2 regions of the Lysobacter brunescens genome follow, and region 2 is predicted to be linked to the other one. Evidence: predicted binding sites of a transcription regulator. Region 2 holds the regulator's gene; the other holds the start of a gene.
What was found. The regulator HrcA, encoded in region 2, represses chaperone genes, less so after heat shock. The targets are predictions, from matches to a motif close to TTNGCACTCNNNNNNNNNGAGTGCNAA.
Positions count from the first base shown of each region.

Region 1: a site for HrcA is predicted at 2,379-2,405, ahead of rpoH (RNA polymerase sigma factor RpoH). Genes of this name have one in related genera too.

Region 1 is NZ_JBHTIF010000001.1:690,859-695,819, reverse strand. It holds gene ACFQ0E_RS02940 (hypothetical protein) at 1-547, opposite strand, end outside; gene ACFQ0E_RS02935 (ABC transporter ATP-binding protein) at 560-1,474, opposite strand; gene ACFQ0E_RS02930 (GntR family transcriptional regulator) at 1,630-2,040, opposite strand; gene rpoH (RNA polymerase sigma factor RpoH) at 2,417-3,292, shown strand; gene ACFQ0E_RS02920 (hypothetical protein) at 3,480-3,899, shown strand; gene ACFQ0E_RS02915 (NYN domain-containing protein) at 3,984-4,742, shown strand; gene ACFQ0E_RS02910 (DUF1203 domain-containing protein) at 4,832-4,961, shown strand, end outside.
Region 2 is NZ_JBHTIF010000004.1:193,866-198,826, reverse strand. It holds gene ACFQ0E_RS16270 (outer membrane protein assembly factor BamE) at 1-196, opposite strand, end outside; gene fur (ferric iron uptake transcriptional regulator) at 393-794, shown strand; gene recN (DNA repair protein RecN) at 918-2,585, opposite strand; gene hrcA (heat-inducible transcriptional repressor HrcA) at 2,817-3,896, shown strand; gene grpE (nucleotide exchange factor GrpE) at 3,970-4,500, shown strand; gene dnaK (molecular chaperone DnaK) at 4,662-4,961, shown strand, end outside.

The sequences.
Region 1 (4,961 bases), on a different contig from region 2:
AGAGCACGCACAGCGCCTGCAGCGCGAGCATCCCCGGACCGGTGGCCGAGGCCATCGGCAGCAGCAACAGGAAAGGCAGCACGGCCAACGCGCGCCGTGCGCCGCCGAGCATGCCCTGTGCGCCGGCGAGATAGCCGATCGTCGCCAGCTGCAGCCCGGACAGCGCCAGCAGCCAGTGACGCAGGTCGACCACACGCGCGGTCATCGTGTCCTGCCACAGCGCGACCAGCAGGATCGGGATCGCCACCACCATGGCAAGCGCAGCGACGCAGGCGAGCATGATGGCGACCGCGACGCGACGCGGCGGCATCGGCCGGTGCAGCAGGGTCAGCCAGACGTTCGCCTTGCGATAGGTGCCCATCTGGTACAGGCCCGCGAGCAGGCCGATCGCTAGGTAGCAGCCGCCGATGGTCCAGTGCACCACCAGCGGCTGCTGCGCGAGATCGACCACGCGGGTCAGGAAGGCGAGCACGATCAGGTGCGCGCCGGTCAGCGCCAGCGCCAGCGTGCGGAAGCGCAGCCATTCTGCCTTGAACAGTTCGAACATGACGATGCGTCCTCAGTGCGTCGCGCCGGGCGCGATGTGGTTCTTGGCGAGGAATGCGTTCACCGCGCGGTCCAGGCTCACCGGCATGCACTGCACGTTGCGCGCACCCGCGCCGCGCAGGAATTCCGCGAAACCATCGTCCTGGTCGAACACGAGGTAGTGGTGCAGTCCGTCGATGCGCTGGCGTTCCAGCAGGCCGGGGATGTCGGCGGCGTCCGGCCCCTTGAACGGGATGTCCGCGACCCAGTGGCTGACCCGCGCGCAGAACTCGTCCGGTGCCGACATGTGCACCAGCCGGCCGCGTTCGAGGATGATCAGGTTGTCGGCGACGCGCTCGATCTCCTCCATCTGGTGCGAGCAGTAGATCACCGTGCACTGGTCGGTCGCGTTGCTGTACATCAGCGATTCCAGGAACGCGCGCTTGGCGACCACGTCCAGTCCCAGCGTCGGTTCGTCGAGGATCAGCAATTCCGGCGAGCGCGCCAGCGCCAGCGCGAGGTTGAAGCCCGCGCGTTCGCCGCGCGAGAGCTGGCCGACCTTCTGTTCCGGCAGCACGTGGTAGTGGCCGATCACCTCGTCGTAGGCGCGCTGATTCCAGCGCGGGTATTCGCGGCGCTGCATGCGCGCGATGTCGGCCACGCGCATCCAGCCGGGCAGGGTGTGCTCCTCGTTGACGAAGCCGATGCGCGCCCGATCTGCCGGCGACAGGCGGGCGCTGTCGCGGCCGAGGATGCGCGCGCTGCCCGAACTGGGCGAGAGAAAGCCCAGCAGCAGCCGGAACAGCGTGGACTTGCCGGCGCCGTTGGCACCGACGATGGCGTGGATGCGGCCGCGCGGGATGCGCAGGTCGAGGTGGTCGAGCGCGAGCTTGCGCCCGTAGCGCTTGCTCAGGCCGTCGGTTTCGATCACGTGGTCTGTCATGGACATGGCGGGATCCGGTGCGGTTCGTGAACCGGTGGAAGAGGCAGGAAGACACGTCGCGACCGGAACCCGGCACGACACGGTCGCGCCGGGCGCGGCGCGGGAATGCGGACAGCAGGCGGAGCGGAGGATGCGGAGCGACCGCGCCTCAGCGCCCGTCCTCAGGCGGTCTTGCGGGGTGCCAGCGCGCGAAACTCGGCGTCCATGCGTTCATGGACCTCCTCGAGGGTGGCGTCCAGCGGGACGACATCGTTGACGAAGCGCTGCACGGCCTCGTCGAAGCGCCGTTCGCGTTCCGCCTCGCTCAGGCGCTGGCGCGGCGGCGCGACGAACAGGCCCAGGCCTTGCCGACTGTCGACCCAGCCTTCGGTCGTCAGTTCGGCATAGGCCTTGGCCACGGTGTTGGGGTTGATCGTCAGCTGCTGCGCCAGGCCGCGCACGCTGGGCAGCTGGTCGCCTGCCTGCAGCTCGCCGGTGGCGATCTGCATGCGCACCGCATCGACGATCTGGCGGACGATCGGACGTGTGTCGCCGGTGGCGATCTGGATCATCAGCGGGCGGGTGCGTGCCATGGCGGCTCCGGGGTGTCTGTACTGTGTGTAGTAGTACAGCAATGACGCAGCCGGCTGTCAAGCACGGTCCAAGCCGCCTGTCGGCTGAACGCCGGGACGCGGCATGACCTTCGACCCTCCCCGGGCCGGGCGAGGCCCCGCAGTCTGGTCACATGCCGGGTCGATCCACCACCGGCACCACCACCCGCGCAGGCCCTTGATTCTTCCGGCTCCGCCTCCATCGTCAACGGATGGCTGGCCATGACCTTGAAGCAGGGACCGGCACATTAGAGGAAGGAAGCGCACCCCGAGGGTTCGATTCGCAACATGAATGGAACGCTGGGGAACTTTTCAGGGATTTAGCACTCCAAGCAGGCGACTGCTAAGATCGGATCTTATGAACCAGACCACTGCCACTGCCCTGATTCCCAACAGCCTGCCGATCCCGAGCGCGCTGGGTTCGCTCGAGGCCTACATCGGTGCGGTCCACCAGATCCCTGTGATGACGGCCGAGGACGAGCAGGCGCTCGCCCGCCGCTACCACGAGCACAACGACCTCGACGCCGCGCGCGAACTGGTGCTCTCGCACCTGCGCTTCGTCGTCCATGTCGCCCGCGGCTACAACGGCTACGGCCTGCAGATGGCTGACCTGATCCAGGAAGGCAACATCGGCCTGATGAAGGCCGTGAAGCGCTTCGACCCCAGCGTCGGCGTCCGCCTGGTGTCGTTCGCGGTGCACTGGATCCGCGCCGAGATGCACGAGTTCATCATCAAGAACTGGCGCATCGTGAAGGTCGCGACCACGAAGGCGCAGCGCAAGCTCTTCTTCAACCTGCGCCGCAGCAAGACCCGCCTGGGCTGGCTCAACGCCGAGGAAGTCCGCGCCGTCGCCCAGGACCTCAACGTGTCCGAGCGCGAAGTGATGGAGATGGAATCGCGCCTCTCCGGTCGCGACATCGGCTTCGATGCCCCGGACGATGTCGACGACGACCATGCACCGCCGGCACCTGCCGCCTACCTGATGGCTGAAGGCTTGGACCCGGCGCAGACCTACGAGAGCGCCGACAGCGAAGCCGACCAGCTCGACCTGCTCCGCGAAGGCATGGCCCGTCTCGATGACCGCTCGCGCGACATCATCAAGCGCCGCTGGCTGGAGCCCGACAGCAAGGTCACGCTGCAGGAACTGGCCGACGAGTACGGCGTCTCGGCCGAGCGCATCCGCCAGATCGAGGCGAATGCGCTGAAGAAGATGAAGGCGCTGTTCGCCGCCTGATCCGGCCACACAACGCGATCCACCACGACGGCCCGGTCTTCCGGGCCGTCGTCGTTTCCGAGTGTCGCGGGGCCGCCGCCACGTCGCCCTGCGGCGGCTGGTGGCCAGGCGGCGCAGGAATGCCGCAGGCATACTGCCTGCGCCCGTCGAAGGGACGGGCATCCCGATGAACACATGGAGGTTGTCTATGATCGTGAAATCCCTTTCGGCGGCGGTGTCCGCCGGCCTGTTGTCCGTCCTCGCCCTCGCTGCGCCCGCGACCGCGCAGGCCGGCGATGTCTCCAACGCCACCCTGGGCTGTTTCGTCGACACCTATGCCTACGACACGCTGAGCGAAGGCATGTGCACGAGCTGGTGGACACCGTGGAGCGCGGACGATCCGTCCGTCGTCCATCTGGAGGTGGGCGGCTTGCCGCCGGGCACCTATTCGTTCGTGTGGCGCGACACCGACACCGGGCAGACCGTCTGCGCGGGCAGCACGACCACCTGCGGTCGCGCGATCTCCGTGTCGAGCACGGTCAGGACAACCGTCTACGTGCAGGACGTGCAGACCGGCGCGACCAGGCAGCTCAACGCCACTGCCGCCTTCTTCGACGGTTACCACTGATCGACCCGGGATGCGCCCGCCGTCGACGGCGGGCGCATCCCGGCCACCTGATAGGCTTGCGCTTTCGACGATGGGGACGGCGACATGGACGACAGGCTGCGGATCGCACTGCTGATCGACGCGGACAACGCGCCGGCGGCGAAGATCGACGTCGTGCTGGCCGAGCTGGCGCGACACGGCATCGCCAACGTCCGCCGGGCGTATGGCAACTGGAAGAGCCCGAACCTCGGCAAGTGGGAGCAGGCGCTGCATCCCAACGCGATCCAGCCGATGCAGCAGTTCGCGCTGAGCACCGGCAAGAACGCCTCCGATATGGCGATGGTGGTCGACGCCATGGACCTGCTGCACAGCGGACGCTTCGATGCCTTCGCGATCGTGTCCAGCGACGCCGATTTCACGCCGCTGGCGATGCGCCTGCGCGCGCAGAACATGCGCGTGTTCGGCTTCGGCGAGAAGAAGACGCCCGAGCCTTTCGTCAACGCCTGCTCGACCTTCCTCTTCATCGACGAACAGCCGGTCGACGCCAAGTCCGCCAGCGAAGGCCCCGCACCGCGCGCGCCGCTGCCGACAGCCAAGCTGCGCCAGGACACGAAACTGGTCAACCTCCTGCGCGATGCGGTGGAAGCGGAAAAGGACGACGACGGCTGGTCGAACCTCGCTGCGGTCGGCCACAACATCGGCAATCGCGCTTCCTTCGACCAGCGCAACTACGGCTACGCCAAGCTCAGCGCGCTGATCGAGGCCACCGAACTGTTCGAGACGCGGCGTGAGGGCCTGCATGTGCAGGTGCGCGCGAAACCGAAGAAGACCGCGAAACCGCAGGCTGCGCAGAAACCGGGTTGATCGCGGCCGGCTGATCGCGGCAGGAATCGGATATCGCGACGCCGTCGCGTGCGCGACGATGCGCTCCCCTCTGATTCCGGAGCGCATCCATGTCCTTCCGCATCCACGCCTTGCCCCTCGAACCCTTCGCGCCGCTGTTCGCGTTGTTCGACGACGCGCTGCATGCGCACGGCGCGCGCCGCGTCGTCGCCGATGGCCGCCCGGTGTATCCCTGCCGCG
Region 2 (4,961 bases):
CGGCGATTGACGGCGAGCCCATCAGCCCCTGCACGTCCTGCTTGGTCATGCCGACCTGAAGCTGGTCCGCGGCGGTTTTCTCGATCAGGTTGCCCTGGTAGATCGGCTGCTTGTAGATGATGCCGCAGCCGGTGGTGGCGAGAGCGACGGCGAGGACGAGCAGCGGGGCGCGGAACGAGCGGGTGGTGTTGAGCATGTGGCAGCCGGCAGGAGGGAAGGGCACGCGTCGGGCGATGATACACTGACCGCCCTCACCGCCGGCACTCGGGCCTGGATGCCCCATTCATCGCGGGGTCGGACGCCCCAGGGCCCGGAACAGCCTCGCGACCCACCACGGTCGCCCCACGTGCGTCCCCCACGCCGTGCCCCCCGGATCGCACCAGGAGCGCCCCATGGAATCCAGAGACCTGCGCAAACTCGGCCTGAAGGTGACCCACCCGCGCATGCGCGTGCTGGAGCTGCTGGAACAGGCCCGCCCCCGGCACATGACCGCCGAGGACATCTACCGGAAGCTGGTGGACGACGGCGACGAGATCGGCCTGGCCACCGTCTACCGTGTCCTGACCCAGTTCGAGGCCGCCGGTCTGGTGCTGAAGCACAATTTCGAGGGCGGCCACGCCGTCTACGAACTGGACCGCGGCGACCACCACGACCACATGGTCGACATCGACACCGGCAAGATCATCGAATTCGAGAACGCCGAGATCGAGGCCCTGCAGCACAAGATCGCCGCCGAATACGGCTACGAGATCGAGGCCCACGCGCTGGTGCTGTACGTCCGCAAGAAGAAATAGGTCGCGCAACGTCGCGACGCGTCCGCTGCGTCACATGCCGATCGAAATTCCCACTCGTCCTGTTCCCCGGGACGAGATGTCGGGCCACGGGCCCGACCTACGTCTTGTCAGACCACCGTGTTGTCAGGCCACGTTTTCCAGCAGCCGCTTCGCCGCCGCGCGGGCTTCCTTGCTGACTTCCACGCCGCCGAGCATCCGTGCCAGTTCCTCCTGGCGTTCCTTCGCGTCGAGCCGGCGCACCGCGCTCTGGGTCATGCCGTCGGCTTCGGCCTTGCTGACCCGGTAGTGGGCGTGGCCCTGGGCCGCGACCTGCGGCTGGTGGGTCACGCACAGCACCTGGCGCTTGGCGCCGAGCGCGCGCAGCTTCTGGCCGACGATCTCGGCCACGGCGCCGCCGATGCCCGAGTCCACTTCGTCGAAGACCATGGTCGGCACGGCGTCCAAGCCGAGTGCGGCGACCTCGATCGCCAGCGAGATGCGAGACAGTTCGCCGCCGGAGGCGACCTTGCGCAGCGGGCGCGGCGGCTGGCCGGCGTTGGCCGAGACCAGGAATTCGGCGCGCTCGGCGCCCTGCGGGTCGGGGCGACCGTCGTCGATCGGCTCCAGGGCGATCTCGAAGCGCCCACCGCCCATGCCCAGATCGGCGATCAGGGCGGTGGTGGCCTGCGACAGGCGGCCTGCGGCCTCGCGGCGTGCTGCCCCGAGGTGTGCGGCGGCCTCGCGCCAGCGACCGGCGGCGGCCTCGATCTCGTCGTCCAGACCGGCCAGGCGTTCCCCGGCATGGCGGAGGGTGTCCAGCTCGGCGGCGATGCGGTCGCGGACCTCGTGCAGCGATTCGGGCGGGACGCGATGCTTGCGGCCGAGCTCGTGCAGGCGCCCGATCCGGTCCTCCAGCGCCTCGAAGCGTTCCGGGTCCAGGTCCAGGTCGTCGCGGATGCGCTGCAGCAGGCGGGTGGCTTCGTCGATCTGGATCGCAGCCGCGTCGAGCATGCCGTCGACTTCGTCCAGACGGGGCTCGTCGTTGCGGGCGCGGGCGATCTCGCCGCGCAGGTGCTGCACGGTCTGCAGCAGCGATGGCGCGTCGTCGCCTTCGAGGCGGGCGAGGGCGCGTTCGCAGGTGTCGATCAGGCCGGCGGCGTTGGCGAAACGGCGGTGGTCGGCGGCGAGTTCGGCGATCGAGGCCGGCTCCAGCGTCTCCTTGTCGAGCTCGCGCCACTGGTGGTCGAGCAGGTCGATGCGGTCGCCGACGTCGCCGGCGCGAACCAGGACATCGCGCTCGCGGCGCAGCGCAGCCCAGGCCTCGGCGGTGTCGCGGACGGCCTTCAGCGCCGGGGCATGGCGGCCGAAGGCGTCGAGCAGTTCGAGCTGGCTGGCCTTCGACAACAGGGCCTGGTGTTCGTGCTGGCCGTGGATCTCGACCAGCAGCCCGGCCAGTTCCGCGAGCTGGGCGACGGTGACCGGGCGGCCGTTGATCCAGGCGCGGGAGCCGCCGTCGGAACGCAGGGTCCGGCGCAGCTGGCAGGCACCGTCGTCATCAAGCTCCTGTTCCTTGAGCCAGTCGGCCGCCTCGGGGCGGTCGCGCAGGTCGAACTCTGCATTGAGTTCGGCGCGTTCGGTGCCATGGCGGACCATGCCGCTGTCGGCACGCATGCCGGAGAGGAAGCCCAGGGCGTCCACCAGCAGGGATTTGCCGGCGCCGGTTTCGCCGGAAATGACGGTCATCCCGGGGCCGAATTCGAGTTCCGTGGAGGCGACGACGGCGAAGTCGCGAAGCGTGAGGCGTGTCAGCATGGGGCGGATTGTGCATCAAAAGTGCGACAGGCCGGCCTCGGCGACGGCCGGAGCGCCGGTTCCGTGATGCGGCGTGGGGATATCGCCGAACCGGGAACCCGGGCGCGCCGGCCGGGCCGGGGCCATGCGGTGCATTGAACGCCGCCGCCGTCTCACGGTTGGAGACGCGCGGCCGGTCTGCGTCTGTCGCGATGCTTGCGCATGCCGGCGCCAACGCCTATATCGGTGGCCATGAATCGCCCGGTCGACCCAGGTTCCGATCCCCTCGTGCTCGATCCCCGCGCACGGCTGCTGCTGCGCACGCTGATCTCGCGCTACATCCGCGACGGCGAGCCCGTGGGTTCGCAGACGCTGGCCCGCCATGCCGGCCTGGACGTCAGCCCGGCCACGATCCGCAACATCCTGGCCGAACTGGAGGACGTGGGCCTGCTCGCGGCGCCGCACACCTCCGCCGGCCGTGTGCCCACCGCGCAGGGCTACCGGGTGTTCGTCGACAGCCTGCTGCAGATCCAGCCGCTGGCCGACGGCGAACTGGGCCGGCTGCGCGCTGAGCTGTCGCCCGGCGTCGGCACGCAGAGTTTGCTGGGCAGCGCCTCGGAGCTGGTCTCGGCGATGACCCATTTCGTCGGCGTGGTCAGCGTGCCCAAGCGCGAGCAGTTCGCGTTCCGGCACGTCGATTTCGTGCCGCTGGACGGCCAGCGGGTGCTGGCGATCCTGGTCTTCGCCGACAACGACGTGCAGAACCGCATCCTGCAGACCCGCCGCAGCTACGAGCCCGGCGAGCTGGAGCGGATCGCCAACTATCTGAACACCCATTTCGCCGGCCGGCCGCTGGCCGAGGCCCGGGCCCTGCTGCTGGCCGAGCTGCAGACCGCGCGGCAGGAGATGGAATCGCTGATGACCCGGGCGCTGGAGCTGGCCGACCAGGCCCTGGCCAGCGACGTCGAGGACATGCTGGTGGCCGGCCAGACCCGGTTGATCGGCGTGCAGGACCTGTCCAACCTCGACCGCCTGCGCGAGCTGTTCGAGGCCTTCGCCAGCAAGCGCGAGATCCTGCAGGTGCTCGAACGCACCCTGCGCGCGCCCGGTGTCCGCATCTTCATCGGCGAGGAAACCGGCATGGCCCCGCTGGACGGTGTATCGCTGGTCACTGCGCCCTACGGCGCCGGCGGACGGACACTGGGCGTGCTCGGCGTGATCGGTCCCACGCGGATGGCCTACGACCGGGTGATCCCGGTGGTCGAGGCGGCGGCCAGCGTGCTCAGCCAGGCGTTGGGGCCGGACGACGCCACGCGACCCGGCGCCCCTTGATTCCCGCGAACGTGTCCCCATCCCTCGGCGGTCGGCGGGGTTTCCCTTCCCATCTCCCGCCATCGGAACGGACATGACCCAAGACCAGACTTCACAGGATGCCCAGGCCCAGGGCGAGCACACGACCTCGACCGAGGCCGTAGCGGACACCCCGGAGGCGATGATCGAACGCCTCAAGGGCGAACTGGAACAGCTGCGCGCCGAATCCCTGCGCGAGCGCGCCGACCTCGACAACCAGCGCAAGCGCCTGGCCCGCGAGGTCGAGATGGCCCGCAAGTTCGCCAACGAGCGCCTGCTCGGCGACTTGCTGCCGCTGTTCGACAGCATGGAGGCCGGCTTGGCCGCCGCGCCGGAAGGCGACCCGCTGCGCGCCGGCATGGAGCTGACCCTGCGCCAGCTGCAGCGCATCGCCGAAGCCAATGGCCTGGTGGCCGTGGCTCCGGCCGCTGGCGAGGCCTTCAACCCCGAGCACCATCAGGCCATGAGCATGATCGACGCCGAGGGCATCGCCCCGGGTGCGGTCGCGCAGACCTACCAGAAGGGCTACCTGCTCAACGATCGCCTGCTGCGCCCGGCCCTGGTCGTGGTCGCGAAGCAGGACTGACGCCCCGGTCGGACACGGTCGCGGGGGACGCCGGGCACGGCGTCGCGACCAGCGGTCCGACGAACGCGGCAGGCGGCGCTTGAAACCCCGCCACCGCGCCATACATACGAAACATCGGCGGCAAGACCGCCCCAGAAAACACAGACTCGGAGAATCCCGTCATGGGCAAGATCATCGGTATCGATCTCGGCACCACCAATTCGTGCGTCGCGATCATGGAAGGCGGCAAGGCCAGGGTCATCGAAAACAGCGAGGGTGACCGCACCACGCCGTCGATCGTGGCCTACACCAAGGACGGCGAAGTCCTGGTCGGCGCCAGCGCCAAGCGCCAGGCCGTCACCAATCCCAAGAACACCTTCTACGCGGTGAAGCGCCTGATCGGCCGCAAGTTCACCGACGCCGAAGTCAAGAAGGACCTCGATCTGGTGCCGTACGCCATCCAGGCGCACGACAACGGCGAC